Regions from separate parts of the Rhodoferax koreensis genome, predicted to be linked through region 2. Evidence: predicted binding sites of a transcription regulator. Region 2 holds the regulator's gene; the other holds the start of a gene.
The links. Region 2 encodes sigma-54, which starts transcription at its own class of promoters, with help from an activator protein. Its sites were predicted from a motif close to TGGCANGNAANCTGCTTT; they were not measured.
Positions count from the first base shown of each region.

Region 1: a site for sigma-54 is predicted at 2,221-2,238, ahead of glnK (P-II family nitrogen regulator). Genes of this name have one in related genera too.

Region 1 covers NZ_CP019236.1:201,546-216,951, forward strand. Annotated here, with positions in the region: gene RD110_RS00905 (PEP-CTERM/exosortase system-associated acyltransferase) at 1-515, shown strand, start outside; gene RD110_RS00910 (YifB family Mg chelatase-like AAA ATPase) at 527-2,074, opposite strand; gene glnK (P-II family nitrogen regulator) at 2,448-2,786, shown strand; gene RD110_RS00920 (ammonium transporter) at 2,818-4,365, shown strand; gene RD110_RS00925 (aldose 1-epimerase) at 4,514-5,377, shown strand; gene RD110_RS00930 (SMP-30/gluconolactonase/LRE family protein) at 5,374-6,303, shown strand; gene glcE (glycolate oxidase subunit GlcE) at 6,393-7,520, shown strand; gene RD110_RS00940 (YoaK family protein) at 7,533-8,345, shown strand; gene glcF (glycolate oxidase subunit GlcF) at 8,357-9,604, shown strand; gene RD110_RS00950 (VOC family protein) at 9,684-10,073, shown strand; gene RD110_RS00955 (EVE domain-containing protein) at 10,060-10,509, shown strand; gene RD110_RS00960 (helix-turn-helix transcriptional regulator) at 10,562-11,290, shown strand; gene RD110_RS00965 (glutathione peroxidase) at 11,366-11,854, opposite strand; gene lplT (lysophospholipid transporter LplT) at 11,877-13,157, opposite strand; gene alr (alanine racemase) at 13,332-14,453, shown strand; gene RD110_RS00980 (2-dehydropantoate 2-reductase) at 14,472-15,406, opposite strand, start outside.
Region 2 covers NZ_CP019236.1:5,467,883-5,483,288, forward strand. Annotated here, with positions in the region: gene RD110_RS25330 (ABC transporter permease) at 1-509, opposite strand, end outside; gene RD110_RS25335 (ABC transporter substrate-binding protein) at 528-2,423, opposite strand; gene RD110_RS25340 (FadR/GntR family transcriptional regulator) at 3,099-3,851, opposite strand; gene RD110_RS25345 (hydroxymethylglutaryl-CoA lyase) at 4,027-4,959, shown strand; gene RD110_RS25350 (CaiB/BaiF CoA transferase family protein) at 4,952-6,142, shown strand; gene RD110_RS25355 (LysR family transcriptional regulator) at 6,222-7,157, shown strand; gene RD110_RS25360 (DUF2214 family protein) at 7,181-7,633, shown strand; gene RD110_RS25365 (PsiF family protein) at 7,716-8,018, opposite strand; gene argS (arginine--tRNA ligase) at 8,147-9,844, shown strand; gene RD110_RS25375 (SPOR domain-containing protein) at 9,852-10,568, shown strand; gene RD110_RS25380 (thiol:disulfide interchange protein DsbA/DsbL) at 10,638-11,306, shown strand; gene lptA (lipopolysaccharide transport periplasmic protein LptA) at 11,405-12,028, shown strand; gene lptB (LPS export ABC transporter ATP-binding protein) at 12,028-12,819, shown strand; gene rpoN (RNA polymerase factor sigma-54) at 12,820-14,412, shown strand; gene RD110_RS25400 (THUMP domain-containing class I SAM-dependent RNA methyltransferase) at 14,440-15,406, shown strand, end outside.

The DNA of each region.
Region 1 (15,406 bases), 530 kb from region 2:
CCTGCCGCGACACGCTGGACCGCAGCATCATTGACCCGGCCAAGCTGCCGCGCCACCGCATCGCCGAGGTGTCTCGCCTCGCCGTGATGGCGGATTTTCGGCGGCGCAAGGGTGAGAAGCTCTCGGCCGACGCGAGCCTGAACGAGCAGGACTTCGGCGGCGTCGGTGTGCACCGTTTCCCGAACATCCCCCTGAGCCTGTACAGCGCGGCCGTGCTGATGGCGCAGCGCCAGGACATCGAATACCTGTTCGTCCTGACCGAGCCGCGCCTGTCCAAGCATTTCGCCAAATTCGGCGTGAACATCACCCCGATCGGCGAACCCATCGACTTCCATGGCATCCGGGTGCCGTCGGTGATGCGCGTGGCCGAAATCTACCCCGGCTTGCGCACGCTGTTTCGACCGATCTGGCACGCGATCGAGAAACAGCTCGACGTCGCCTACGCAGCCGGTTTGCCGGTGGTGTCTTCCCAGGCCGATTTCGAAACCAATAGCGAACTGCTCGCACTGCACTGACGCGCTCGGCGTCAAGCCTGCGGGCGCAATGCCCGCCGGTATTGCACGGCTTCGGCCACGTGGGCCGTTTCGGTGTTCTCCGCCCCGGCCAGATCGGCAATGGTGCGCGCCACCTTGAGCGCACGGTGGATGCTGCGCGCCGACCAGCCCAATCGCGCGGCCGCGGTGTTGAGGAACTTCGCCGCCCCCGCGTCCAGCCGCAATTGCGCATCGATCTCCTGCCCCTCCAGCGCCTGGTTGGATTTGCCCTGGCGTGCGATGGCCCGTGTGCGCGCCGCGCTGCTGCGTGTGCGGATGGCATCGGTCGATTCGCCGGGCGGCGCATGGATCAGCTCCTGCGGTGCGAGCGCCGGCACCTCCACGTGGAGATCGATCCGGTCGATCAGCGGCCCGCTGAGTTTGCTCTGATAACGCAGCACCTGATCGGGAGAACAGCGGCAGGCGGTCTGCCTGGAGCCGAGGTAGCCGCAAGGGCAAGGGTTCATGGCCGCGATCATCTGGAACCGGGCCGGAAATTCCGCTCGCCGCGCCGCACGCGCAATGGTGATGCGGCCGGTCTCCAGCGGTTCGCGCAGGGCCTCGAGCGCCGAGCGTGGAAACTCGGGCAGTTCGTCGAGGAACAGCACGCCGTGGTGCGCCAGCGAAATTTCCCCCGGGCGCGGCGGCGAGCCGCCACCGACCAGCGCCACGGCGCTGGCCGTGTGGTGCGGTGTGCAGGTGGGCCGGGTGGCCCAGCGTTCGAGCACGAAACGCCCCCCGATGCTGGCCACGGCGGCACTTTGCAGGGCTTCCTCCACGGTCATTGGCGGCAGCAGCCCGGCGAAACGCTGGGCCAGCATGGATTTGCCGGAACCGGGCGGACCGACCATCAGCAGGCTGTGGCCTCCGGCCGCGGCGATCTCCAACGCACGCTTGGCAGCGGCCTGGCCCTTCACGTCGGACAGGTCGGCGTAGGGCGCGGTGGGCGGCAGCACGCGCGGTGCCAACCGTGCCCAGCCATCGGCGTCAAGGTGGCTGTCTTCGGCCGTTGCCGTTGCGGGTTCCGGCAGAAAGTGGCGCACCACGTCCAGCAGATGCCGCGCGCGGTACACCTCGGCATCGGGCACCAGTGCGGCCTCCTCCGCACTGGCCGGCGGCAGCACCAGACGCGTGCGCACCTGCTGCGCCTGCAGCGCCAGGCTCACCGCGAGGGCGCCGCGCACCGGTCGCAGCGCACCCGAAAGCGAAAGTTCGCCCGCGAACTCGTAGCCGGCAAGGCGGCTGCCGTCGATCTGTCCGCTGGCTGCAAGAATGCCCAGGGCGATCGGCAGGTCGAAGCGGCCCGAGTCCTTCGGCAGATCGGCCGGGGCCAGGTTGACCGTGATGCGCTTGTTGTGCGGAAACGCTAGCCCGGCATTCTGGATGGCCGACCGCACGCGTTCGCGGGCCTCCTTGACCTCCACATCGGCGAGACCGACGAGGGTGAAGCTCGGCAAACCGTTGACGAGATGCACCTCAACGGTGACAGCCGGCGCTTCCAACCCCAGCAAAGCGCGGCTTTGCACCAAAGATAAGCTCATTCGTTCATTCCTCCCTCATTCGGTGCATGCGCGCAAAGTAAAACAATGCATCAGTTTGTTCGCACCACCATGGTGCCAATACCACCATGGGTGTCTGGGTTTAACGCGCTACGCGGGTGCCGCGTGCACCCTGGCCTTGGGGAATTTGGCACGCTCCGTGCTTATGACGACGCGTCATTCCTTTTTTTACATTTGGAGCGAACCATGAAACTGACAGCCCCCAAGACCTTGGTTCTTGTGGATCCCGCAGCGTCCGGCCGTGTTTCCGCACAGCCGGCACCTGCGCCCGACAACACCTTGGCTTGCGCTGTCGGGGCGGTCTCCGTTGGCCGCGTCTGCGGCAATTCCTGAATCTTCCACTGGAGAATGCAATATGAAACTCGTAACGGCCATCATCAAACCGTTCAAGCTTGACGAGGTGCGTGAAGCCCTGTCCGGCATCGGTGTGCAGGGCATCACCGTGACCGAAGTCAAAGGCTTCGGCCGCCAGAAGGGCCATACGGAGTTGTACCGCGGCGCCGAGTACGTGGTCGACTTCCTGCCCAAGGTCAAGATCGAGGCGGCCGTCTCCGAGGAACTGGTCGACCGCGTGATCGAGGCCGTCGAAGGCGCGGCCCGCACCGGCAAGATCGGCGACGGGAAGATCTTCGTCTACAACCTGGAGCAGGTTGTCCGCATCCGCACCGGCGAGACCGGCAAAGAGGCGCTGTAAGCCGCATTCGCAAAAAGAAAGAAACTTCGAAATGAAAAAACTGCTTGCTTCTTTTGTGCTTGGCCTGAGTTTGCTGGCCGGCGGCACGATGTCCATGGCCCAGGCGCCGGCCGCCACCGCGTCCGAGCCGGCCGCTGCGGCTTCCGTCGCCGCACCGGCGCCGGCTGCCGCCGCTCCCGCCGCCGCGGCGCCTGCTGCTGCCGCACCGGCTGATGCGGCTTCCGCCGCCGCTGCGCCCGCTCCCGTTCCGAACAAGGGCGACACCGCCTGGATGTTGGTTTCCACCCTGCTGGTCATCCTGATGACCGTGCCCGGCCTGGCCCTGTTCTATGGCGGCTTGGTGCGCAGCAAGAACATGCTGTCCGTGCTGATGCAGGTCATGGTCACGTTCTCGCTGATCGTGGTGCTGTGGTTCATCTACGGCTACAGCCTCGCATTCACCGAGGGCAATGCCTATATCGGGGGCTTTGACAGATTGTTCATGAAGGGCATCTGGGACAACGCCGCGGGCACGTTCGCCAACGGCGCGACCTTCAGCAAGGGCGTCGTGATTCCGGAAATCGTGTTCGCCGCCTTCCAGGCCACGTTCGCCGGCATCACCTGTACGCTGATCGTCGGTGCCTTCGCCGAACGCATCAAGTTCTCCGCCGTGCTGCTGTTCATGGTCATCTGGTTCACCTTCAGCTACGCGCCGATGGCCCACATGGTCTGGTTCTGGATGGGCCCTGACGCCTACACCGGCAAGGAAGTGGTCGACGCGATGAACGGCAAGGCCGGCCAGATCTGGCAATGGGGCGCGCTGGACTTCGCCGGCGGCACCGTGGTGCACATCAACGCCGCCGTCGCCGGTCTGGTCGGTGCCTTCATGGTCGGCAAGCGCATCGGCTACGGCAAGGAAGCCATGGCGCCGCACAGCCTGACGCTGACCATGGTCGGTGCCTCGCTGCTGTGGGTGGGCTGGTTCGGCTTCAACGCCGGCTCCGCACTCGAAGCCAACGGCTTCGCCGCCCTGGCCTTCATCAACACCCTGGGCGCCACGGCGGCCGCGGTGCTGGCCTGGTCCATCGGTGAAGCGCTGCACAAGGGCAAGGCTTCGATGCTGGGTGCCGCTTCCGGCGCCGTGGCCGGCCTGGTCGCCATCACGCCGGCTGCCGGCAACGTCGGCATCGGCGGCGGCCTGATCATCGGCTTCATCGCCGGCTTCGCCTGCCTCTGGGGTGTGACCGGCCTGAAGAAGATCCTCGGCGCGGACGACTCGCTCGACGTGTTCGGTGTGCATGGTGTCGGCGGTATCGTCGGTGCGCTGCTGACCGGCGTGTTCAACTCGCCTTCCCTGGGCGGCCCCGGCTTCGTGGCCGACTGGGTCACGGCCACCGGTGTCACCGCTGCCGACTACTCCATCGCTTCGCAAGTGTGGATCCAGGCCAAGGCCGTGCTGCTGACCATCGTCTGGTCGGGTGTGGTTTCCATCATCGCCTACAAGATCGTCGACATGACCATCGGTCTGCGTGTCAGCGAAGAAGACGAACGCGAAGGCCTGGACATCACGTCCCACGGCGAAACCGCCTACAACAGATAAGCTGGAGGCAACCGGGAGCGCAGGGCGCTTCCGGCTCCTGTCTCGAAAAGCCCGCAGGAGCTCCGGTTCCCGCGGGCTTTTGTCTTTGGTCGATGTCAGTCGGCGCACAATGGCGCGAAACAATTTCGCGACCTCTAGAGACATTCCCATGACTTCTCCCCTCGTCCTGCAAAGCGGCGCGCTGCGCTGCGAACTCAGGCCCGAACTCGGCGGCTGCATCACCGGCCTTTGGTTCGGCGACGTGCCGGTGCTGCGCTCCGCACCGGCCCACACCGTGGCCACCGCGCGGCTTGGCGGCAGCTACGCGATGGTGCCGTTTTCCAACCGCATCGCGCAGGCCCACCTGCTCTGGCAGGGCACGAGCCATCCGCTGGTGCAGAACAACGGCCCCGAGCCGCATGCCATCCACGGCCATGGCTGGCAGCGCGCATGGGAAGTGCTCGAGTGCGACGCCACCTCGGCGCTGATCGGCTTCGAGCACCGGCCCGACGCGGCCTGGCCGTTCGCCTTCGACACCTCCCAAAGCCTGCGCATTACCGGCCACGCGCTGGAGATCACCTTGAGCGCCACCAACCGATCCGCCACCGAAGCGCCGATCGGGCTGGGCTGGCATCCCTATTTCGCGAAACGCGGCGAGGCGCATATCGCCTTCACCGCCGCCGGCCGCTGGGAAAACGGCGCCGACATGTTGCCCACGCACCGCGAGGCCAGCACAGGCATCGACGCCGACTGCGCCGCCATCGACGTGGACCATTGCTTCGACGGCTGGAACGGCGTGGTGCAGCTCACCGACGAAAGGCTGCGCATCCGCATCGGCTCCAACCTCGACCATCTGGTGGTGTTCACCAACGCCGGCAAGAACTTCGTCGCCATCGAGCCGGTGAGCCACGTCAACAACGCGCTGAACCTGATGGCCGCCGGCCGCTACAACGCCGCGGCACTCGGCGTGAGCGTGCTGCAGCCCGGCGAAACCAAGACCGCCACCATGAGCATCAGCGTGGAGGCCGTATGACGGATCGCTGGCGCACCGTGGTGGCCGAACCCAACGAACTCGGCGAGTCCCCCTTCTGGCATCCGGCGGAGCAGCGGCTCTACTGGGTGGACCTGGAGGCGAAGCTGATCCTGCGCACCCAGCCCGGCAGCGGCTTGGTCGAGCGCTGGGCCGTGCCGCAGGAGCCGGGCTGCATCGCCCCCGCGGCGCGCGGCGGGCTGGTCGTGGCCCTGCGCGACGGGGTGTACCGCGCACACGAATGGGGCGGCGCGCTCACGCGCATCGCGACTTTTGACTACGACCCGGCCACCACGCGTTTCAACGACGGCAAATGCGATCCGCTGGGCCGCTTCTGGGCCGGCACCATCTTCGAGCCGCGCAGCGCCAACGAGGCGAAGTTGTATTCCGTCGATGGCCGCGGCGGCCGCGCGCCGGAGGTGAAGCTGCAGGCCGGCGACGCCATCACGGCCAACGGCCTGGCCTGGTCGCCGCGTGGCGACACGGTGTATTGGTCGGATACGCCGCACCACGTCATCCACGCCTGGGACTGGGCGGCCGACACCAACACGCTGACGCGGCATCGAGTGTTCCAGCAGTTCGCCGGCAAACCGGCGGGCTGGACGCCGGGCCTGCCGGACAACGGGGGTTATGGCGGCCGACCCGACGGCGCCACCGTGGACGCCGAAGGCAACTACTACGCCGCCATGTTCGAAGGCCGGCGCGTCTGCAAATTCGCACCCGACGGCCGCCTCCTCGCCGAAATCGAAACCCCGGCGCAATGCCCGACCATGCCCTGCCTGGGCGGGCCGGAACTACGCACGCTCTACCTCACCACCGCGCGCCACAAGCGCCCGGCGGCCGAACTCGCGGCCCTGCCGGGATCGGGCTGCGTGTTCGCCATGGACGTGGATGTGCCGGGCCTGCCGGTCAACTTCTTCCAGGACTGACCTGTTGTGAAGCCGCGCAAGAATTGCACGCCGCGCCTGCAAAAAATTCACAAGCCGCTCCAGCGCCGCAGCGGATACCAACAGTTACCATGACCGGCATGGACGCCGCACTGCAAAGCCTGATCACGCGCATCGCCGATGCGGCGGCCACGGCCACGCCGCTGCGTTTTCGCGGTGGCGGCAGCAAGGATTTCTACGGCCAGGCGCTGCGGGGCGAGATCGTCGACACCACGGTGTTCTCCGGCATCACCAGCTACGAGCCGAGCGAACTGGTGGTGTCGGCACGTGCCGGCACGCCGCTTTCCGAACTCGAGGCCGTGCTGGCCGCGAAAGGCCAGTGCCTGCCGTTCGAGCCGCCGCATTTCGCCGAAGGTGCCACGGTGGGCGGCATGGTCGCTGCCGGCCTCAGCGGCCCGGCCCGGGCCAGCGTCGGCGCGGTGCGCGACTACATGCTAGGCGTGACGCTGATCAATGGCCGCGCCGAGCTGTTGAGCTTCGGCGGCACGGTCATGAAGAACGTGGCGGGCTACGACGTGTCGCGGCTCATGGCCGGCTCGCTCGGCACGCTCGGCCTGATCACCGAAGTGCACCTCAAGGTGCTGCCGGTGCCGCCGGCCGAGGCCACGCTGCGCTTCGCCTGCGGCCAGGCCGAAGCCTTGCGCCTGCTGCACGCCTGGGGCGGCCAGCCGCTGCCGCTGAACGCGAGCTGCTGGATGGAAGCGCCGGCGGGCGAGGGCGTGCTGTTCCTGCGGCTGCGCGGCGCCGTGGCCGCGGTGGAAGCGGCCTGCACGCGCCTGGGCGGGGAGCTGCTCGCACCCGCCGCTTTGGCAGGCGAAGACGGCTTCGCCTGGCAGGCGCTGCGCAACCATCGGTTGCCCTGGTTCCGATCGACAACGCCCGCCGAAAGCCAGTTGTGGCGGCTTTCCGTGCCACAGACCGCGCCGGTGCTCGATCTGCCCGGCCCGACCCTGGTCGAATGGCACGGCGGGCAGCGCTGGCTCAAGGCGGCGCCCGGCGACGAAGCCCGCATCCGCGCGACGGCCCGGCAAGTCGGCGGAAGTGCTACTCTTTTCAGAGCTGACGCCACAGAAGCGGTGGCCGATGAGGCGCGTTTCGATGCACTGTTGTCGCCGCTGGACGGCATCCATCTCCGCCTGAAACAGCAGTTCGATCCGGCCGGCATCTTCAACCCTGGCCGGCTGTACCCGCAGTTCTGACCCATCCACACCGTGCGCCGCCTGCTCCACGTTGCCGACCGCCACCGCACAGCCTCGACCACCCGGCTGCTCGGATTGCTGCTGGCCTTCAATGCCGGCGCCATCAATGCGGGCGGCCTGCTGGTGGTGCACATGTACACCTCGCACATGTCGGGTTTCGCCTCGCAGGTGGCCGACAGCCTGGTGCTGGGCAACGTCACCCTGCTGCTCGGCGCGCTGGGCGCGCTGCTGGCCTTCACCGCGGGTGCCGCCACCACCGCCATCATCGTCAACTGGGCGCGCGTGCACCGGCTGCGCAGCGCCTACGCCCTGCCGCTGCTGCTGGAAGCCGCGCTGCTGCTGCCGTTCGGCCTGATGGGGGCGATCACGCTCACCTGGGACACACCCTTTGCCGTGCCGCTGACGGTGCTGCTGCTGTCCTTCATCATGGGCCTGCAGAACGCGGTGGGCAGCAAGGTTTCCGCCGGGCGCATCCGCACCACCCACATGACCGGCAACCTGACGGACCTCGGCATGGAACTCGGCAAGCTGCTGTACTGGAACCGCAACGGCACGCCGCCTGAGGCGCAGGTGCGCTCCAACCGCAGCCGCATGACGCTGCACGGCGGATTGATCGGCATGTTCATCGCCGGTGGCCTGTTCGGCGCGGCCGGCTTCAAGTACGTCGGATTCCTGTGGGTCGTGCCGCTGGCTGCGTTGCTGCTGGCGCTGTCCCTGCCCACCGTGCGGCATGACCTGCGGCGTTCGCTGTACCTGCGCGCGCGCCTGGTCGCGCTGGGGCAACGCCTGCGCCGCGGCCGCAAACCCGCGTCACCGCCCGCCTGAGAAACCGCACGATGCAGACCAAGCTCTCCCCGGAATTCGAGAACACCCCCGACGGTCTGGCCGCCGAGGCCATCCTGCGCAAGTGCGTGCATTGCGGCTTCTGCACCGCCACCTGCCCGACCTACCAGCTGCTCGGCGACGAGCTCGACGGCCCGCGTGGCCGCATCTACCTGATGAAACAGGTGCTCGAAGGCGCCGAGCCCACGCGCAGCACGCAGCTGCACCTCGACCGCTGCCTCACCTGCCGCAACTGCGAAAGCACCTGTCCGAGCGGCGTGGACTATGGCCACCTGGTCGACATCGGCCGCAAGATCGTGGACGCCAAGGTGCCGCGCCCCGCCAGCGAGCGCGCCATGCGCTGGGCGCTGAAGGAGGGGCTGAACTCGCCGATGTTCGGGCCGGCCATGAAACTGGGCCAGGCCGTGCGTGGCGTGTTGCCGGGCAAGCTCAAGGCCAAGGTGCCGGCACCGCAGAGCGCCGGCGTCTGGCCCAGCGCCAGCCACGCGCGCCAGGTCTTGATGCTGACGGGCTGCGTGCAGCCTTCGATGATGCCCAACATCAACGGCGCCACCGCGCGCGTGCTCGACGCGGCCGGCATCCAGACCCTGGTGGCGGCCGAGGCCGGCTGCTGCGGGGCCGTGAAGTTCCACCTCAACGACCAGGAAGGCGGCAAGGCGCAGATGCGCGCCAACATCGATGCCTGGTGGCCATTCGTCGAACAGGTCGAAGCCATCGTGATGAACGCCTCGGGCTGCGGTGTCACCGTCAAGGAATACGGCCATCTGCTGGCCGACGACCCGGCCTACGCCGCAAAGGCCGCTCGCATCAGCGCCCTCACGCGCGATCTCAGCGAGTTGCTGCCGACGATGCTGCCCGCGCTCACCGCGGCGCTGCAGGCGCGGCCCGCGCACGCGGGCGAGAAACTCGCGTTCCATCCGCCCTGCACCCTGCAGCACGGCCAGCAACTGCGCGGCGGCGTGGAAACCCACCTGCGCGCGCTCGGCTTCGACGTGCGCACCTGTGTGAACGAAGCACACCTGTGCTGCGGCTCGGCCGGCACTTATTCGGTGCTGAACCCCGGCATTGCCACGCAGTTGCGCGACCGCAAGCTCGGCCACCTCGCGCAGTCGTTCGGCACCGACCAGCCCGAGACCATCATCAGCGCCAACATCGGCTGCATCACGCATCTGCAGAGCGGCACGGCCACGCCGGTGAGGCATTGGGTGGAGGTGCTCGACGCGGCGCTGGCCGCAGCGTGACAGCCTGCTGACACCACGTTGTCAGCAGCCCCCGCCCACCATGGAGGCCTTCACAACTTGTTCGAAAGGTCCCTCCATCATGTCCAACCCACACGCCATCAGCTGGTTCGAGATTCCCGTGCGCGACCTCGACCGTGCGCAGAATTTCTATGAAACCGTGCTGCGCAAGACACTCCTGCGCCAGCAGTTCCCGATGGGCGACAAGGTGTACCCTCTGGCGATTTTTCCCGCCACCGAACACGGCACCAAGGGTTGCCTGATGAGCGGGCACGATACCTTGGCCTCCAGCACCGAGGGCAGCCTGGTGTACCTGGATTGCGGCGACAGCATCGATGCGGCCATCACGCGTTGCCGGCAGGCCGGCGGCATGTTGCTCAAGGCGAAGACGGCGCTGCCGCCGGGCATGGGTTGCTTCGCCCACATCCAGGACCTCGAGGGCAACCGGGTGGGCCTGCATGCCGCCGCGTAACTGGATCGCCGTGGCCAGCGCCGAACACGCGCGGCGCGGCTGCGCGGCGCAGCCTTCGGGCTTCATGCAGGTCTGCCACGGCAAGGCTGCACCGCTGCGCAAGGTGGCGCCGGGCGACCGCGTGGCCTACTACGCGCCGGCGCTGACCATGGGCGGCAAGGACAGGCTGCAGAGCTTCGTCGCCATCGGCTTGGTGCAGCCGGGCGCGCCGTACACGGTCGACATGGGCGGCGGCTTCGTGCCCTACCGGCGCGATGTGGCCTACGTGCCGGCCCGCGAGGCGCCGATCGCGCCGCTGCTGGATGCCTTCGAATTCGTGGAGGACCGCAGCCGTTGGGGTTATAAGTTCCGCTTCGGCCTGTTCGAAGTGAGTGGTCCGGACATGCGGCTCATCGCGCAAGCGATGGCGGCGCCGCTCGATGCACTCTGTTTTTGATAGCTTCTCACGCAGTATCCACCTGCTCTATTCGTCGAAATAGTGACTGCCCATGCGCCGCGCCGACCGCCTGTTCCAGATCGTCCAGCTGATCCGTGGCCGGCGCCTGACCACGGCGGCTTTCCTGGCGGCGCGGCTCGAGGTGTCGGAACGCACCGTGTACCGCGACGTGGGCCAGTTGCAGCACCAGGGCGTGCCCATCGAGGGCGAGGCCGGCGTGGGTTACCGGCTGGGCCGGGGCTTCGAACTGCCGCCGCTGATGTTCACCCAGGGCGAGGCCAACGCGCTGGTGGCCGCCGCACGGGTGGCGCAGGCCTGGCTCGACGCGGGGCTGGCGGGCGAGGTGGAGGGCGCGCTGGGCAAGATCCTCTCGGTGCTGCCGCCGACGGCGCGGGCCTCGGCGGAAAGCCTGGCGCTGTATGCGCAGGAAGTGGGCGGCCTGACACCAGCGGAGCAGAACCTGCTGCAGGCGGTGCGCGAGGCCGCGCAGGCCCGGCGCAAGCTGCGGCTCGGCTATCTGGACCTGGCCGACCTTCCGAGCCAGCGCGTGGTGCGCCCCCTGGGCTGCTTCTACTGGGGCAAGATCTGGACGCTGTCGGCCTGGTGCGAAACGCGGCAGGATTTCCGCAGTTTCCGGATCGACCGCATCCGGCAATGGCAGGTGCTGGACGCGTCTTTCCGCGACGAAGCCGGCAAGACCCTGGCCGACATGCTGCGCAAGGTCAAAGGGGAACTGGCCGCCAAGGCGGCACGGGGCAATAACGGAAATAGCGCTGGCTAGAATTGCTATTTAAAATATAGCTACCTGCGCAGAGATGGATTGCGCCAGAGGCCGATTTAGTTATCCATCCTCGGCTCAGGCCGCGAGTGCGGCCTCGATGTCCTTGCGCAGGCTCTTGGGCGTGTCCGTCGGCGCAAAACGCTGGATGACCTGGCCGTCCTTGCCCACGAGGAACTTGGTGAAGTTCCACTTGATCGCCTTGGTGCCGAGCAAACCAGGCGCCTCCTTGGTCAGCCATTGGTAGAGCGGATGGGCGTTGGCGCCGTTCACGTCGATCTTGGCCATCATCGGGAAATCGACACCGTAGTTGAGCTGGCAGAAGCTGGCGATCTCGGCGTTGGCGCCCGGGTCCTGCGCGCCGAACTGGTTGCACGGGAAGCCCAGCACCACCAGGCCTTGCGGGCCGTAGGCCTTGTGCAGTTCTTCCAACCCCGCGAACTGCGGTGTGAAACCGCAGGCGCTCGCGGTGTTCACGATGAGCAGGGCCTGGCCCTTGAACCGGGAAAGCGGCACCGGCTGGCCGTCGATGCCGAGCGCTTCGAAGTCGTAGATGGAAGAGGTCATGCGCCCATTGGACTCCAAAAACTCAATGCAGGTTGTCGTTGCGCGCGATGAACAGCAGGTGATCCACCTCTTCGCGGTAGTTCACGCAATTGCGCTGGTGCCAGCGGCGGATCAGCCACATGAACCCGGCCACCACCAGGCCGAACACGGTGATCGCGCCAAAGGCCGACAGGCCCATGCCGGTGGACAGGGTGTAGAACGCGCCCAGGCCCAGGATGCAGGCCTGCTCGTTGAAGTTCTGCACCGCGATCGAGCGGCCCGCGCCCATCAGGTTGTGGCCGCGGTGCTGCAGCAGCGCGTTCATCGGTACCACCAGGAAGCCGCCCAGGCCGCCGAGCAGAATCAGGAAGGGCGCGGCGATCCACACGTTGTGGATGAAGTTCAGCAGGATCACCAGCACGCCCATGGCGATGCCCAGCGGAATCACCTTGGTGGCGGTGTCCAGCTTCATGCGCATCGACGCCACCACCGCACCCACCGCCGTGCCGATGGCCACCACGCCCACCAGGCTGGACGCTTGCGTCGTGCTGTAGCCCAGCGCGGCCGCGCTCCAGGCCAGCACGATGTACTTGAGGTTGCCGCTCACGCCCCAGAACAGCGTGGTCGTGGCCAGGGAGATCTGGCCCAGCTTGTCGCGCCACAGCCGGCTGTTGCAACGCCAGAAGTCGGGCAGCAGCGCGATGGTGTTCTTGGGCATGGGCCGCATCTCCACCCCGGTGTGCGGAATGCGGGTGTTGAACCAGGCGGCCAGCGCGTAGACCAGGATCAGCACCGAGATCGCGGCCTCGGCCGGGGTGTCGACACCGGTGTCGATGAGCGGGATGTCGATGGCCAGCAGGTGCTTGGACACTGCCGCGCCGATCAGCTGGCCGCCCAGCAGCACGCCCAGGATGATGGAGCCGATCGTCAGGCCCTCGATCCAGCCATTGGCCTTGACCAGCTGCGAGGCCGGCAACAACTCGGTGAGGATGCCGTACTTGGCCGGCGAATAGGCGGCTGCGCCCAGGCCCACCACCGCGTAGGAGATCAGCGGATGCGAGCCGAACAGCATCATCAGGCAGCCCAGCACCTTGATGCCGTTGCTGAACAGCATGACCTTGCCCTTGGGCATGGCGTCGGCGAACGCACCCACGAACGGTGCCAGGATCACGTAGAAAAGCGCGAACATCGGCACCAGCGCGGCCTGCTGCCATTCCGGCGCACCACTGGTACGCAACAACTGCACGGCACCCACGAACAATGCATTGTCTGCCAGCGAGCTGAAAAACTGCGCCGACATGATGGTGAAAAAACCGCGCTTCATTAAATGCTGTGGGCGGCATCAGTGGGGCTGATGCAGGGTGATTTAAGACATCTCTCTTAGGAGAGCGGGTTATATCACGCGGGCCAATGCCAAAATCCCTGAAAGCCCCGCAACTCCTAGGTCCCTGGGCCGGCAACCGGCCCAATGGCCTGATCCAACATCAGGTTTTTTGCCATGCCACGTCCGATCCAGGCCACCATCCACACCGAAGCCTTGCGTCACAACCTGGCCCGCGCACGCGCGGCCGCACCCGAGGCCCGCGTCTGGGCGGTGGTCAAGGCCAACGCCTACGGCCACGGCATCGAACGGGCGTTCGAAGGCCTGCGCGGCGCCGACGGTTTTGCGCTGCTCGACCTGAACGAGGCCGAACGTGTGCGCGCACTCGGCTGGCGCGGCCCGATCCTGCTGCTCGAAGGCGTGTTCGAGCAACGCGACCTCGAGCTGTGCTCGCGGCTCGGCCTGTGGCACACCGTGCATTGCGACGAGCAGATCGACATGCTGGCCACGCACAAGACGCAGGTGCCGCACCGGGTGTTCCTGAAGATGAATTCGGGCATGAACCGCCTGGGCTTCACGCCGCAGCGTTACCGCGCCGCCTGGACCCGGCTCAACGCCCTGCCGCAGGTCGACGAGATTTCGCTGATGACGCATTTCGCCGATTCCGACGGCCGGCGCGGCGTGGCCGAACAGATGGCGGTGTTCAATGCCGTCACGGCCGACCTGCCTGGCGAACGCACGGTGGCCAACAGCGCCGCCACGCTGCGCCACACCGTCGGCGGGCCGCTGCAGCGGCCCGATCTCGCCGCCCAGGTGGCGGCCGACTGGGTGCGCCCCGGCATCGTGGTCTACGGCAGCGCGCCCGATTTTCCCGAGTACACGGCCGAGCAGTGGGGCTTGCAGCCGGCGATGACGCTGGCCGCCAAGCTCATCGGCGTGCAGGAACTCGATGCCGGCGCGGCCGTGGGCTACGGCTGCCACTTCGTCGCCGAGCGGCCGATGCGTATCGGCGTGGCGGCCTGCGGTTATGCTGACGGTTATCCGCGCATCTGCCCCACCGGCACACCGGTGCTGGTCGACGGCGTGCGCACGCAGACGGTCGGCCGCGTCAGCATGGACATGCTGGCCGTGGACCTCACGCCGGTGCCGGACGCGGGCTTCGGCAGCGAAGTCACCTTGTGGGGCCGGGCGGCCAACGGCGCGCTGATGCCGATCGACGAGGTGGCCCGCATGGCGGGCACCGTGGGCTACGAGCTGATGTGCGGCCTGGCACCGCGGGTGCCGGTGGTGGTGGACTAGCGTTCCGGGCGGCCGGGCTCAATACAGCCCGTGCCTGCGCGCATGCAGCCGCGCCAGCCCGAGCAGGGCATCGGTGAACGGCGTGGCCACACCGGTCATCGCGCCGAGTTCGCGCACCACCGTGACCAGCGCGTCGAGCTCGACCGGCCTGCCGGCTTCCACGTCCTGCAGCATCGAGGTCTTGAATGCGCCGAGCTTGCGCGTCACGGCATGGCGGTCCTCGGGTTGCTGGTCGATGGCGATGCCCAGGCGCGCGCCGATCTCCTTGGCCTCGAGCATCACCTGCGAGACGAAGCCGCGCACCAGGTCGTCGTCCATGATCAGGTCGGTGGTGGCGCCGGTGAAGGCGCTGATCGGGTTCACCGTCATGTTGCCCCAGAGCTTGAACCAGGTGTCCTTTTGAATCTGCTCCGACACCGGCGCCTCGAAGCCGGCCTGTGCGAGCAGCGCGGCCAGGGCCTGCACCCGTGGCGTGTATTCGCCCGAGGGTTCACCGAGGATCAGCTTGTTGCCGAAGTGGTGGCGCACGAAGCCGGGGCCGTTGAGCGCGCAACTCGCATGGACCACGCAGCCGATGACATTGGCGGCCGGGATCGCACGCGCGATGTCGCCGGTGGCGTCCACGGCCTGCAGCGGCCGGCCTTCGAATGCGCCGCCGAAACCCTGCAGGAACCACCACGGCACGCCGTTCATCGCGGTGAGCACGATGGTGTGCGGGCCGATCAGCGGCCCGATCCGGCGCGCCACGTCCTGCAGCGCCGGCGCCTTCACGGCGACGACGACCAGGTCCTGCACGCCGAGCGTGGCGGGGTCGGTAGTGGCCTGCACGGCTGCCGAGGTCGTCGCGCCGTCTGCCTCCAGGCGCAGGCCATGCTGTTGCAGGGCCTGCAGGGTCGCGCCGCGGGCCACCACGCTGACGTCCTGGCCGATGGCGGCCAGCCGCGCGCCGATCC
Region 2 (15,406 bases):
TAGCCGAACACGATCAGCAGCAGAAGCGCCACGATGTAGTAAGGGATGGGATGAAACCCCATCACCAGCAGGCCGGTGACGTTCAGCGTGCGGTTGTTGTGCAGATAGCCGGCCAGGCCACCCAGCAGATTCCCGAGGACCCAGGTGATCGCGGTCGATACCAGCAGCAGCCCGACCGTCCAGGGCAGGGCGCGCCAGATCAAAGTCGACACCGGCGTGGGAAATGCCGAAAGCGACGGCCCGAAGTCGAGCACCACCACGCGTTTCCAGAAGCCGACATACTGCTCCCAGATGCCGCCCTGCAGTCCATACAGCTCGCGCAGCGATTCGCGCATCATGGCAATCGCCTCCGGACTGGTGCTGCCGAAGGACGTGGCTGCCGCAATGGACTGCTCGACCGGATCGATGGGTGTCGCATGGGTCACCACGAAGGCGACGTTCATGCCGATGAACATCACGAGCACGAACTGTCCAAACCTGCGTAGCAGGTACGCTGCGTAACTCTTCATGGGATGGCCTGCTGCCGCTTACTGCTTTGGCTTGAGCTTGACCATCATGTACTTGGTGTTGCCCCAGTTGGGTACTGGATCGGTATAGGGCGCGGTGACGGCATTGGGATAACCCGTCCAGTAGGTGTCGTCCATCACCGTGAACACGTTGTAGGCCATCAGCGGAATCGAGGGCATGTCGCGCACCGCCAGCTTGACGTATTCGCGGCCAAGTTCCACGCCGCGCGGATCGTCGAAGCCGACCGTGCGGATTTCTTCGATGACCTTGTCGAGTTCGGGGCTCGACCAGCGTTGCCAGTTGCGCGGCGGCTGCGGTTGGCCAGGTGCCGCGACGAACTGCGAATGCCAGCTGTCCAGGAAGAACGAAAGGTCGGGGTGACCACCCCAGGTTTCCACGCTCCAGCTGATGATCGCGTCGAAGTCCCCGGCGGCACGGCGGTCGTTCAGCGTGCCCTGCGCCACGGTGATGGCGGCGTCGATGCCGAACTGCCGCCACTGCTGCGCCACCATCGAGCCTGCGCGTGTCATCACCGGGCGGGCCTCGCCTTCGACGGTGATCTTGATGGTGAAAGGCTTGCCGTCCGGCGTCATCCACTGTGCCCCGACCTTCTTGAAGCCGGCGCGCTCGAGCAGCTCCGCGGCCGCCACCGGGTCAGGCTTCCACCAGCCCATGCCGAAGCCCTTGGCGATGTCGGCCGGCGTGCTCGGGATCTGATCCTTGAGCGACGGCCGCAGCATCTCGGCGATCTGCTTGCCCACGCCGGGATCGTATGGCTTGATCTTGCGCTTGCCGGTGTCGATTTCGAAGGTCTTGAGCCACGACTCCATCGGTATGTGGTAATTCTCGGGGTGCGAGCCGGTCGGCGGCACACCGATCGCCGAGATGCTCGCAGCACCTCGGTACGACGCCATCGACACCGCCTTGATGTCGACGAGAAGCGCCAGCGCCCAGCGCACGTCGCGGTTCTTCAACAGTTCGTTCTGGTTGTTGAAGATCACCGCCGCCAAGGTGGGATCAGGATGCGCGTACGGAAAGGTATTGAACCAGCCGTGCGAGAACTTCGCCTGCTTGGCCATGGTGAACATGCCCTCGGGCGAGGTGTCGTGAATGATGTCGAGCTGGTGGTTCATCTGCGCAATGACGCGCTTGTCCGGTGGGCCGGCATCGACATAGGCGACGTACTTCGGCCCCGGTTCGCCGAACCGCGCGAGCGTCGTGCGCTTCCAGTCTTCGCGCTTTTGCCAGATGAACCACTTGCCGTTCGGATCGAAGCTGTTGAGCGTGTACGAACCCAGCGACACCGGCGGATTGAAAGCGAACTTCTGCGGATCGCCGGCCTTCTCGAAGATGTGCTTGGGCATCATCCACATCGCGTTCCAGCGCACCGTGAAGAGCGCGTGAAAGCGCGAGTTCGGCTTCTTCAGCTTGAACACCGCGGTGTAAGGGTCAGGCGCGGTGATGCTGGCCACGTTGATCTGGATCGGCGCGCTCCAGCGCAGACCCTTGGTGTTCATGTGCGTCTCCACCGTGTACAACACGTCGGCAGAGGTGAACTCCACGCCATCGCTCCAGAAGATGCCCTTGCGCAGCTTCACCGTCATCTCGGTGAAATCCGCGTTGTAGATCGGCTTGTCCGACGCAAGCGAGTTGTCCCACACGCCATCGATGCCCTTGTTCGGATCGATGTACCAGAAGGTGTCCGTCGCGAGCTGGTGCAGGCCGTTCGATTGCCCGCCCGCGTTGATGGCCCAGATGTTGAACCAGCCGGCGTTCTTGATCGTGCCCTCCGGGTTCTCGATGATCAGCGTCTCCTTGCGGGGGACGTTGGAGATCAGCTCCTGGGAATGGGCGCCGCCGAACATCTGCAACGCCGCGGCTGCCGCGAGCAGTGCGTTCTTCAAAATGCTTCTCATCGACTTTGTCTCCTTGTATTTTTCGGATCGCTCAAACTTCAGTGGTGCGGCCGTGGACAAGCCGCATGACGACTGAACGGGATGACGCTCCGCCGCGCGGCCTCTGTTTCGGGGAGCCGACGCAAACGACGTCACAGCGCGCGCGGTGGTTGCCTCCTTGTTCTGCCGCATCGCGAATGGTGGCACTGACGCATGTCGCTTTCATCCGGCTGGCACGCGCAGCACGGTGATGAGTCCATTTTTTCTTGCCGGGATCGATGTGGCCACACCCAGCCTTGAGACGCCTGCGACTGCCGAGATTCAAACGCCCGGCGCGCGCTGTGTCGAAGCCGGAAATGCGCGCCCTGCTGGCCTGCAGGTGCCGGTCGGCCGAGTTGGACACCATCGCCTGAACCCCACAGCCTCGGCGCAACGACTTCGCGATGGCTGTGTAAGTTGTTCATTCAAGATGGTGCTGTAGGAGGTGGGACAGGTCGTCACCACGTATCACTGCATTCGGCCTTGTAGTCATACTATAAAAAAACAAGACGTCGGCCATATAGGGAAAGCACTACTTCTGAGGTAACTAAGGACTTACTTATTGCAAGGTCCCACGGCGGACTCAGACATCCATTTTTTTCGCGCCCGGCACGTGGCGCGTTGCCCGATTTCCTGCGACGGCAGCGGACGGCCCCGCTAGATGTCGCTCTCGATCACATCGTTCAAGTCGTCCTGAGTGCCCTTGAGCTGGACCAGGGTGGCCTGACGCGCGGCCAGCGCATCATGATTGAGCAAAGCCGTGAGGATGGCCTTGTGCCTGGGCAGCGACAGCGCATGCGTGTTCGGGTGCTGGCTGCTGAGCTTGATCGATTCACGCAGTGCCAACGACAGCATGTTGCCGATGTAGGCGATCAACTCGTTGCCGGTGGCCTCCGCAATCAAGCGGTGGAACGCGAGATCGGGCTCCAGCAGCGCCTCGGGGGTGGTGGCCGCCTCCATCTGCTCGTAGGCGCGCGAGATCGCCTGCAAGGAAGAGGCACTGGCCACGCGCGCGGCCAAGCCCGCTGCCGCAGGCTCGAAGATGCGCCGGACCTCCAGGAGCTTGCCGACGAACTCATGGCGCGGTTTCGATTGGATGAACCAATACAGGACATCCGGGTCCAGCAGATGCCAGTCGGACTGTGGCCGCACGATGACGCCAGAGCGCTGCCTGGACTTGACCAGCCCCTTGGCCACGAGCACACGCTTGGCCTCGCGCAACACCGGTCGGCTCACCTTGTACTGGGCGCAGAGCAGCGCTTCGGCAGGGAGTTTGTCGCCGGGCCTGCACGCCCCCGAGACGATCTGCACCCCGAGTTCCCGCACGATGCGCGCATGCTGGCTCTTGCGCTCGGCCGGTTGCGGTTGCCGGTAACTGATGAGCTCGACGCCATTGCCTGTCGCAAACATCACGACCCCCTCGCTTTGTGAAGCATGACCCTATTTAGTCATACTATAAATGATCAACCAGCCGATTATTGGTTGTGACGTTTCGGCGATAAAACGAAGCAGGATGTCATTGGCGACAAGAATGAACCAATCCGCACCGCGGCGCCGGATAGGCGCCATCGGTCAGAATCCCGGGATGACAACTCCCGACATTCTCGTCAGCGAGGTCGGCCCGCGCGACGGCCTGCAATCGGTGAAGGCCACCATGCCGACCGCCGACAAACTGCGCTGGATCGATGCGCTGCACCGCGCCGGAATCCGCGAGATCGAGGTCGCCTCTTTCGTGCCGGCGCGCCTGCTGCCGCAGATGGCCGATGCCGCCGAGGTGGTGCGCCATGCCGTCACCCTGCCGGGCCTCACCGTGATGGCGCTGGTGCCGAACCGGCGCGGCGCCGAGGCCGCGCTTGCGTCCGGCGTGCACAAGCTCACCATGCCGGTCTCGGCCAGCGCCGCGCATTCGCTGGCCAACGTCCGCAAGACGCGCGAGGAGATGATCGACGAAGTGCGCGCCATCGCCGAGTTGCGCCGCGACCTCGCACCACACGTCAAGCTGGAAGCCGGCATCTCCACCGCCTTCGGCTGCACGCTGCAGGGCGATGTGCCCGAGGACGAGGTGATCTGGCTCGCCGCGCAATGCGTGGCCGCGGGCGCCGACGAAGCCGGCCTGTCCGACACCGTGGGCTACGCCAACCCGGCCCAGGTGCGCCGGCTGTTCCGCCGCCTGCGCGCGGAGCTCGGCGACCGGGCCGGCGCGGCCCACATGCACAACACACGCGGCCTGGGCCTGGCCAATTGCCTCGCGGCTATCGAGGAAGGCGTGCGCACCTTCGACGCCTCGCTCGGTGGCCTGGGCGGCTGCCCGTACGCGCCTGGCGCCTCGGGCAATGTCGTGACCGAAGACCTGGTGTTCATGTTCGAGGCCATGGGGATTTCCACCGGCATCGATCTTGAAAAGCTCCTCGCCGCGCGTGCGCCATTGATGGCCGGCCTGCCCGGCGAACCGGTCTATGGCATGACGCCCGAAGCCGGCCTGCCCAAAGGATTCGTTCAAGGAAAAACCCATGTCTGAGCCCAACGCGCTGCCCTACGCCGGTATCCGTGTCATCGAATTCACCCACATGGTCATGGGCCCGACATGCGGCATGCTGCTCGGCGACCTGGGTGCGGAGGTCATCAAGATCGAACCCATCGAAGGCGACAACACACGCCGCCTGCTCGGCTCGGGCTCGGGTTTCTTTCCGATGTTCAACCGCAACAAGAAGAGCATCGCGCTGGACCTGAAGCAGCCCGATGGTGTGGAGGCCGCGCTGCGCCTCATCGCCACGGCCGACATCGTGAGCGAGAACTTCAAGCCCGGCACGATGAAAAAGCTCGGCCTGGACTACGACAGCCTGAAGGCGCTGAACCCAAGCCTGATCTACGTGAGCCACAAGGGTTTCCTGCCCGGCCCTTACGACCACCGCACCGCGCTCGACGAGGTGGTGCAGATGATGGGCGGCCTGGCCTACATGACCGGCCGCCAGGGCGATCCGCTGCGCGCGGGCGCCAGCGTCAACGACATCATGGGCGGCATGTTCGGCGCCATCGGCGCCATGGCCGCGCTGCGCCAGCGCGAAATCACCGGCAAGGGATGCGAAGTGCAGTCGGCGCTGTTCGAGAACAACGTCTTCCTCGTGGCGCAGCACATGATGCAGTTCGCCGCCACCGGCCGCGCCGCCGACCCGATGCCCAGCCGCATCTCGGCCTGGGCGGTGTACGACGTGTTCACGGTGAAGGACGGCGAACAGATCTTCCTGGCCGCGGTGAGCGACAAGCAATGGGCCATCTTCTGCAAGGCCTTCGGCCTGGAAGAACTGCTGGCCGACCCGCGCCTCAAGACCAACAACGACCGCGTGCTGGCGCGCGAATGGATGATGCCGCTCCTGCGCTCGCACTTGGCCGGGCGCAGCGCGGCCGAGCTCAGCGCCGTGTTCGAGGCCAACGAACTGCCGTTCGCTCCGATCACCCGGCCGCACGAACTCTTCGACGACCCGCACCTCAATGCCACCGGCGGCCTGGCGCCGATCCGCATGAACGACGGCAGCGCCTCGAAGGCGCCGTTGATGCCGCTGACCCTCGACGGCGAGCGCCCCGGCATCCGCCTGCAGCCGCCGCTGCTGGGTGAACACACCAGCGCCCTGTTGCGCGAAGTCGGCTACGGCGAAGCCGAGATCGCCGCCCTCAAGGCCCGCCAGGTCACGGCCGGAGATTGACGCTGGCGGCCCCGGCCTGACGGCCGCGACCTGCGCCACCATGCGCCACCCCTGATACGGCTGCGTATCATCCGCCGCCATGGACAAACTCAAGCAGCTCGAATCCTTCGTCGCCGTGGCCACGCGCGGCAGCCTCACCGCCGCGGCCAAGGCCGAGGGCGTGGCGCCGGCCATCATCGGCCGACGGCTCGACGCGCTGGAGGAGCGGCTGGGCGTACGCCTGCTGCTGCGCACCACGCGCCGCATGAGCCTGACGCACGAAGGCAGCGCCTTTCTGGAGGATTGCCAGCGCCTGCTGGCCGACATGGCCAACGCCGAGGCCAGCGTGAGCGCGGGCGGCGTGAAGGCCAGCGGCCATCTGCGCATCACCGCGCCCGGCGGATTCGGCCGCCGGCACGTGGCGCCGCTGGTGCCGCCGTTCCGGGATGCGCACCCGGAGGTGACGATTTCGCTGAATCTCAGCGACCGCGTCATCGACCTGGCCGGCGAGGGTTTCGACTGCGCGGTGCGCGTCGGCGACCTGCCCGATTCATCCCTGGTGAGCGTGCGGCTGGCCGACAACCGCCGCCTGTGCGTGGCCACGCCGGAGTTCCTGCGCCGCCACGGCACGCCGCAGCATCCGAACGAACTCTCGAAATTCGCCTGCCTGGCGCTGACCAGTGACGCCTCGCAGACGCGCGGCTGGGCGTTTCGCATTCCCACCTCGGCCGAAGGCGGTTCGGAGGTCGTACACCTCAAACCCGGCGGCCCGCTCGACTGCACAGACGGTCAGGTGCTGCACGACTGGTGCATCGCCGGGCGCGGCATCGCCTGGCGCAGCACCTGGGAGGTGGAGGCGGAAATCACCGCCGGCCGGCTGGTGGCCGTACTCGAGGACTTCGCCGCGCCGCCCAACGGCATCTACGTGGTGTTCCCGCAGCGCAAACACCTGCCGCTGCGCGTGCGCCTGTGGATCGAGCACCTGCGCCAGCACTATGGTCGCCCCGAGTTCTGGCGTGGTGCCGCCTCGGCTTAAGCTACATCGCAAAGGAAACCCCAATGACCCTCGAAGCCCTGCTGGCCTACGCCCATTTCCTCGCCATCCTGACCATGGTGGTCTTTCTGGCCAGCGAGGCCGCGCTGTGCCGCAAGGAATGGCTCAACGCCGCCGTGGTGGAACGGCTGGCGCGGCTGGACGCCATCTACGGCATCGCCGCCGTGCTGGTGCTGGCGACGGGCTTGGCCCGCACCTGGTGGGGCATCAAGGGCTCGGCCTGGTACTGGACGCAGCCTTTGCTGCACCTCAAGCTCGGGCTGTTCCTGGTGATCGGCCTGCTCTCCATCGCACCCACGCTGCGTTTCCTGCGCTGGCGCAAGCGGCTGCGCGCCAGCGGCGCCTTGCCGGACGCGACCGAAATCCGCAGCACGCGCCGCCTGGTGATGATCGAGGCGCATCTGTTGGCCGTGATTCCGCTGGCGGCGGTGTTCCTGGCGCGCGGCTTCGGCAAATAGCCGGGGGGCTCGGTGCGGACGTGAAAAACCCCGCGCACCGGGGGTGGGCGGGGCTCGGTGGAGCGCGCAGTGCGCGCCGTCTTCAGGCGGCCGGCTTGGCGCTCAGGCATTCCTTCATGAAGGCCTTGCGTTCGTCGCCCTTGAGGGTCTTGGCCTTGGCGTCGGCATTGCAACTGGTCATTTTGCTTTGCTGGGTTTCCTTCTTCGCGCTCAGGCATTCCTTCATGAAGGCCTTGCGCTCGTCGCCCTTCTTGTCCTTGGCGTCGGCGTTGCAGGCGGTCATCTTGTTCTGCTGCGGCGTCTTGACGACGGCTTCGGCCGCGTGGACGAAACCCAGGGAGCAACTCAGGCTGAGGGCGGCGATCAGGGGAAGGATCTTTTTCATGTGAACTCCTGAAAAGGAAGTAAGGGGTTGAATCCTGCGTCCAGGCGGTGGAGCGCAGGATTGGCTCATAACGCCGCACGGCGCCAGCCGGATGACGGCCGACCGACCCGCCCCCGTAAAATCGCACGATGCTCTCAGTCAAACAAGATTTGCTCTCGGCCCTGGCCGCCGGGCTGGAAAAGATCACCCCCGGTGCCGGCGAAAAGGCCGCGTTCGAGTCGCCCAAGGTCGCGGCCCATGGCGATTTCGCCTGTACGGCCGCCATGCAGCTGGCCAAGCCGCTCAAGCTCAATCCGCGCCAGGTCGGCGAGAACCTGCGCACCGAACTGCTGGCCCAGCCCGCGTTCCAGCGCTGGGTGGAGGCGATCGACATCGCCGGCCCGGGTTTCATCAACATCAAACTCAAGCCCGAAGCCAAGCAGCAGGTGGTACGCGAAGTGCTGACGGCGGGCGCGCAGTTCGGCGTGCAACCGGCCAACGGGAAGCGGGTGCTCGTGGAATTCGTCTCGGCGAACCCGACCGGCCCGCTGCACGTGGGCCACGGCCGCCAGGCCGCCCTGGGCGATGCGATCTGCAACCTCTACCAGACACAGGGCTGGGACGTCTACCGCGAGTTCTATTACAACGACGCGGGTGTGCAGATCGGCACGCTGGCGACCAGCACGCAGTTGCGCGCCAAGGGCGTGAAGCCGGGCGACGCCCAGTGGCCGACCGACGCGGACAACCCGCTTTCCAAGAACTTCTACAACGGCGAATACATCGCCGATATCGCCGCCGATTTCAAGGCGCAGAAGACGGTGAAGTCCGACGACCGCGAGGTCACGGCCTCGGGCGACGTGGACGACCTGGAATCGATCCGCAACTTCGCCGTGGCCTACCTGCGCCGCGAGCAGGATCTGGACCTGAAGGCTTTTTCGGTGAAGTTCGACAACTTCTACCTCGAGTCGAGCCTGTACACGAGCGGCAAGGTGGAAGCCGCCGTGAAGAAGCTGCAGGAAGCCGGCAAGACCTACGAGAAGGACGGCGCCTTGTGGCTCAAGTCCACCGACTACGGCGACGACAAGGACCGCGTCATGCGCAAGCAGGACGGCAGCTACACCTACTTCGTGCCCGACGTGGCCTACCACATCGCCAAGTGGGAGCGCGGTTTCACCAAGGTGGTGAACATCCAGGGCACGGACCACCACGGCACCATCGCCCGCGTGCGCGCCGGGCTGCAGGCCGCCAACGTGGGCATTCCGCAGGGCTATCCCGACTACGTGCTGCACACCATGGTGCGGGTGGTGAAGGGCGGCGAGGAGGTGAAGATCTCCAAGCGCGCGGGCAGCTACGTGACGCTGCGCGACATCATCGACTGGACCAGCAAGGATGCGGTGCGCTTCTTCCTGCTCAGCCGCAAGCCCGACACCGAATACACCTTCGACATCGACCTGGCCGTGGCGCAAAGCAACGACAACCCGGTCTACTACGTGCAGTACGCCCATGCGCGCATCCAGAAGATGCTGCGCGACTGGGGCGGCGACGTGGCCGCGCTGGCGGACGCCGATCTGTCTTCGCTCCTGGTGCCGCAGGCGCAGACGCTGATGCTGCAGCTGGCCAAGTACCCCGAGATGCTGACCTCGGCCTCGGAAACCTTCGCACCGCACGACGTGACCTTCTACCTGCGCGAGCTCGCCGCCAACCTGCACAGCTACTACGACGCCGAACGCGTGCTGGTCGACGACGAGCCGCTCAGGAAAGCGCGGCTGGCGCTCGTGGCTGCCTGCGCCCAGGTATTGCACAATGGCTTGGCGGTGCTCGGCGTGAGCGCCCCGGACAGGATGTGAAGACTTCATGAAACAACATAAACAGCGCGGCGGCACGATTCTCGGCTTCATCATCGGCGTGGTGGTCGGCCTGGGCTCGGCGCTGGCCGTGGCGGTATACGTGACCAAGGTGCCGGTGCCGTTCATGACCAGCAAGGCGCAGAGCCGCTCGGTCGACTCCGACGCGGCCGAGAGCAAGAAGAACAAGGACTGGGATCCGAACACCCCGCTGCACGGCAAGAACCCGGCCAAGCCAGTGGCCCCCGTGGTGACCGGCGTGCTCGGCAATCCCGAGCCCGCCGCCGGTGCCGTGCCGGGCGCGGCCACCGGCATCTCCCCGCCGCCCCCACCGGCCACGGCGCCGGTGGCCGCCACGACGCCCCCCAAGACCATGGCACCGGCCGCCTCCGCCGATCCGCTCGGCGACCTGGCGCGCGCCAAGGCCAAGGTGCCAGCAGCCGCCACAGCGGTGGCCGTCGCACCGCCGAGCCTGGGCGCCGCGACCGACCCGTTCGAATACTTCGTACAGGCCGGCGCTTTCCGCACGCCGGAAGATGCCGAGGCCCAGCGCGCCAAGCTCGCGATGATGGGCATGGAGGCGCGCGTGACCGAACGCGAACAGTCCGGCCGCACCGTCTACCGCGTGCGCATGGGGCCCTTCAACAAGAAGGAAGATGCCGAACACACCAAGGATCGGCTGGACAACATCGGCACCGAAACCGCGCTGGTGCGCGTGCAGCGATAGAACACCCCCGGCCGACGCTGAACTTTTAGGCGCCGGCCCTGTCTGAACCGCACAAGGAGTGATTTAGAAATGAAACGTCGTGAGTTTTCGCTGACCTCAGCGAGTGTGTTGGCCGGCTCCGCGCTGGCGCTGGGTCCGTTCTCCGTGGCGCAGGCCCAGGGCCAGAAGCCGCAGGACGGCACGGATTACCTGACGCTGAAGAAGCCTGTCGCCACCGAAGCCGGGCCGGGCAAGATCGAGGTCATCGAATTCTTCTGGTACGCCTGCCCGCATTGCAATGCCTTCGAGCCCACGCTCGAGGAATGGCTCAAGCGCCTGCCCAAGGACGTGTCTTTCAAGCGCGTGCCGGTGATGTTCCAGGACAGCTTCATTCCCCCGCAGAAGCTCTACTACACGCTCGAAGCCATGAACCAGCTCGAACAGATGCACCGCAAGGTGTTCTACGCGATCCACGTGCAGCACGAGCAGCTCAACAAGGACGCGGCCGTGATCGACTGGGCCGCGAAACAGGGGCTGGACAAGGCCAAGTTCACCGAAATCTACAACTCGTTCAGCGTGGCCGCGAAGGTGCGCAAGGCAACCCAGCTGCAGGAAGCCTACCAGGTGGCGGGCGTGCCGGCGCTGGGCATTGCGGGCAAGTTCTATACCGACGGTTCGCAGGCGCAGAGCATGCCGCGCGCGCTGATGGTCACCGACTACCTCATCGCCACGGAACGCACGGCCAAGCCCAAGGCCTGAAGCCGTACACCTCATCCGCAAAAAAGCCCGCTTCGCGCGGGCTTTTTTGCGGGGGTCTGAGTGTGACCGCTACAATGGCGAGCAAGATTCATGCCCTTATGAAAAAAAATTACTTTTACTTACTTTTGTGCCTGGTTTTGGCCTTGACAGGAGGCTTTGCCAACGCTGAAAAAGCCGACCGCGACAAGCCCATGAACGTCGAAGCCGACAACATGCGTTACGACGACCTGAAGCAGACCAACGTTTTCACCGGCCGGGTGGTGATGACCAAGGGCACCATCATCGTCCGTGGCGCGCGCATCGACGTGCGCCAGGACGCGGCGGGTTACCAGTACGGCGTGGTCACGGCCGAGCCGGGCAAACTCGCCTATTTCCGGCAGAAGCGCGACAACGTCGACGAGTTCATCGAGGGTGAAGCCGAGACCATCGAATACGACAGCAAGGCCGACAACGTCAAGTTGATCAAGCGTGCGGTGATGCGCCGCTACATCGGCGCGACCCTTGGCGACGAAACCACCGGTGCCGTGATCGTCTACGAGAACACCACGGGCGTCTACACCGTGGACGGCAATGCCGCGCCCGCGGGCCAGGCCAATGGCGGCGGTGGCGGGCGCGTCCGCGCCATGCTGTCGCCCAAGCCGGCGGCCTCGGCTCCCACACCGCCCGCCACCCCCGGTCCGGCCCTGCGCCCGAGCCTGCGGCTCGACGGGGTGGCCAAGTGATGGACACGGCGGTGAGCACGGCCGCGGCGGCCGACGCCCTGCCCGAGGGCGAAAGCCGGCTCGAGGCGCGCCATCTGCAGAAGTCCTACGGCAGCCGCAAGGTGGTCAAGGACGTGAGCATGACCGTGAGGAAGGGCGAGGTCGTGGGCCTGCTCGGGCCCAACGGCGCGGGCAAGACCACCTCGTTCTACATGATCGTCGGCCTGGTGCGCTCCGACGGCGGCAGCATTGCCATCGACGGCCAGTCCGTCGAGCACATGCCGATCCACCGCCGCTCGCGGCTCGGCCTGAGCTATCTGCCGCAGGAAGCCTCGATCTTCCGCAAGCTCACGGTGGAAGAAAACGTGCGCGCCGTGCTCGAGCTGCAGCTCGATGCCACCGGCCGCGCCTTCACCAAGGCCGAGATCGAGGAGCGCCTGACCGCGCTGCTGCAGGACCTGCGCGTGGAGCACCTGCGCAGTTCGTCGGCGCTGTCGCTGTCCGGCGGGGAGCGACGCCGCGTGGAGATCGCGCGGGCACTGGCGACCCAGCCGCGCTTCATCCTGCTCGACGAACCCTTCGCCGGCATCGACCCGATCGCCGTGATCGAGATCCAGCGCATCATCAGCTTCCTCAAGTCACGCGGCATCGGCGTGCTCATCACCGACCACAACGTGCGCGAAACGCTCGGCATCTGCGACCACGCCTACATCATCAGCGACGGCCATGTGCTCGCCCAGGGCACGCCGTCGGACATCGTCAACAACGCCGAAGTGCGCCGGGTCTACCTCGGCGAGCACTTCAAGATGTAGATGAAGCAAGGCCTTTCCCTCCGCGTTTCGCAGCATCTGGCGTTGACGCCGCAGCTGCAGCAGTCGATCCGGCTGTTGCAATTGTCCACGCTCGAATTGAGCGCGGAAGTCGAGCAGATGCTCGACGACAACCCCTTCCTCGAAGTCAACATGGACGAGGCGCCGCGCGAGGAGTTCGGGCTGGCGCAGGCCGATGCGCAGGTGAACACGGACGACCGCGAATCCGAGTTCTCGAGCAGCACCGCCGCCACGGCGACCGAGACCGCAACGGTGGAGACCCCCGCCGAATCCGAGAGTCCGCTGACCGGCCAGGACGACAGCCAGAGCTGGGATGGGGACGGCACTTCCGAGATCGCCCCCGACGACAGCGAATGGGGTGGCGACGCACCGGCGCGGCAGAACAACCTCGGCGAAGACGGCGAGGTCGATGCCACCGAACTCGCGCGCAGCCAGGAATCGCTGACCTCGTTCCTGCACCGCCAGGCGCTGGCCCTGCGCCTGGGCGAAGAAGACAGCGCGGCGCTGCGTTTCCTCATCGAGTCGCTGAACGACGACGGCTACCTCGAAGACAGCCTGCTCGCCCTGGCGCAGGGCCTGGCGGGCGCGGAAGACGGTGAGGACGTCGATGAACTGGTGCACCGCTTCACCGTGGCGCTGGGCCTGCTGCAGAGCCTGGAACCGGTGGGCGTAGGCGCACGAACGCTGGAGGAATGCCTGTCGATCCAGTTGCGCGCGATGTTCGACGAGGATGCCGGCGAAGAGGAGGAACAGGTGCGCCGCGCCGCGCTACGCATGTGCGGCCTGTCGATGGACCTGCTGGCGCGGCGCGATGTGAAACGGCTGTCGCACTTGTGCAACCAGCCCGACACCGTGATCAAGGCGGCGATGGGCCTGATCGCCCGGCTGGAACCCAAGCCGGGCCGCCGTTTCGTCGACGTGGAGCGCAACATCGTCGTGCCCGACGTGATCGTGGTCAAGATCGGCCGCGGCGCGCAGGCGCGCTTCCGCGTGCAGCTCAATGCCGACGTGATGCCCAGGCTGCGCGTGCACGACATCTACGCCAACGCGCTCAAGCAACACAAGGGCGGTGGCAAGGATTCTTCGAACAACGCCGCGCTGCAGCAGCGGCTGCAGGAGGCGCGCTGGTTCATCAAGAACATCCAGCAACGCTTCGACACCATCCTGCGGGTATCGAACGCCATCGTCGAACGGCAGAAGAATTTCTTCAGCCACGGCGAGCTGGCCATGCGCCCGCTGGTGCTGCGCGAGATCGCCGATGAACTCGGCCTGCACGAATCGACCATCAGCCGCGTCACCACGGCCAAGTACATGGCCACGCCGCACGGCACTTTCGAACTGAAGTATTTTTTCGGCTCGTCGCTCGGCACCGAGACGGGCGGCAACGCGTCGAGCACCGCCGTGCGCGCGTTGATCAAGCAGTTCGTCTCGTCCGAAGACCCGAAGAAGCCGTTGTCGGACAGCCAGCTCTCCGACATGCTGAAGGAGCAAGGCATCGAATGTGCGCGGCGCACGGTGGCCAAATACCGCGAAGCCTTGCGCATCGCGCCAACGAACCTCCGGAAATCCCTTTAACGCCGTGATGGCGCCACGTCAGTCTTTATGAACCAACTCAAGCTTTTCCTGCCCTGCGCCGCTGGCGTGGAGGACTTCCTGGCCGAAGAGGCGCACCGCCTCACCGGGCTGCAGGGCGAGGACTTGCGCGTGTTGCGCGGCGGCGTGCTGATGCGCGCTTCCTGGCGCGATGCGCAACTGCTGAACCTGCACAGCCGCCTCGCCCAACGCGTGTTGATCGAGCTGTCGCACACCGAGTACCGCAGCGAACAAAACCTCTACGACGCGGCCAGCCAGGTCGCGTGGGAGATCTGGTTCACGCCCAAACAGAGCTTCAAGGTCGAGATCACCGCGCAGCACAGCCCGCTGACCTCGCTGAACTTCGCGGCGCTCAAGATCAAGGACGCAATCGCCGACCGCTTCCGCCACAAGCAGGGCGTGCGCCCCGACGTCGACACGCGCTGGCCCGACATCCGCATCTACGCCCACCTGACGACCGAACACGCCACGCTGTACATGGACACCTCGGGCGAGCCGCTGTTCAAGCGCGGCTGGCGCGAAGACAAGGGCGAGGCGCCGCTGAAGGAAACGCTGGCCGCCGCGATGATCGCCGCGAGCGACTGGGACGGCACCACCCCGCTGTACGACCCCTGCTGCGGCAGCGGCACCATCGCCATCGAGGCGGCGCAGATCGCCTGCAACATCGCGGCCGGCAGCCGGCGCCGCTTCGCGTTCGAAAAGTTGCTGCCGTTCCAGCCCCACGTCTGGACCGGGCTGCTGGAGCAGGCGCGCGCTGCCGAACATGCGCCGACCGCTGAAATCTTCGGCAGCGACGTGGCCCACCGCATGGTCGACTTCGCGATGCGCAACGCCGAGCGCGCGGGCGTGGCCGGCGCGGTGCAGTTCCGCGGCGGCGATGCCCTGCAGCGCATGCCGCCCGTGGCCAGCGGCGTGATGCTGGTGAACCCGCCGTATGGCGAACGTATCGCGGTCGCTGGCGTGGCGGGTGCCCATG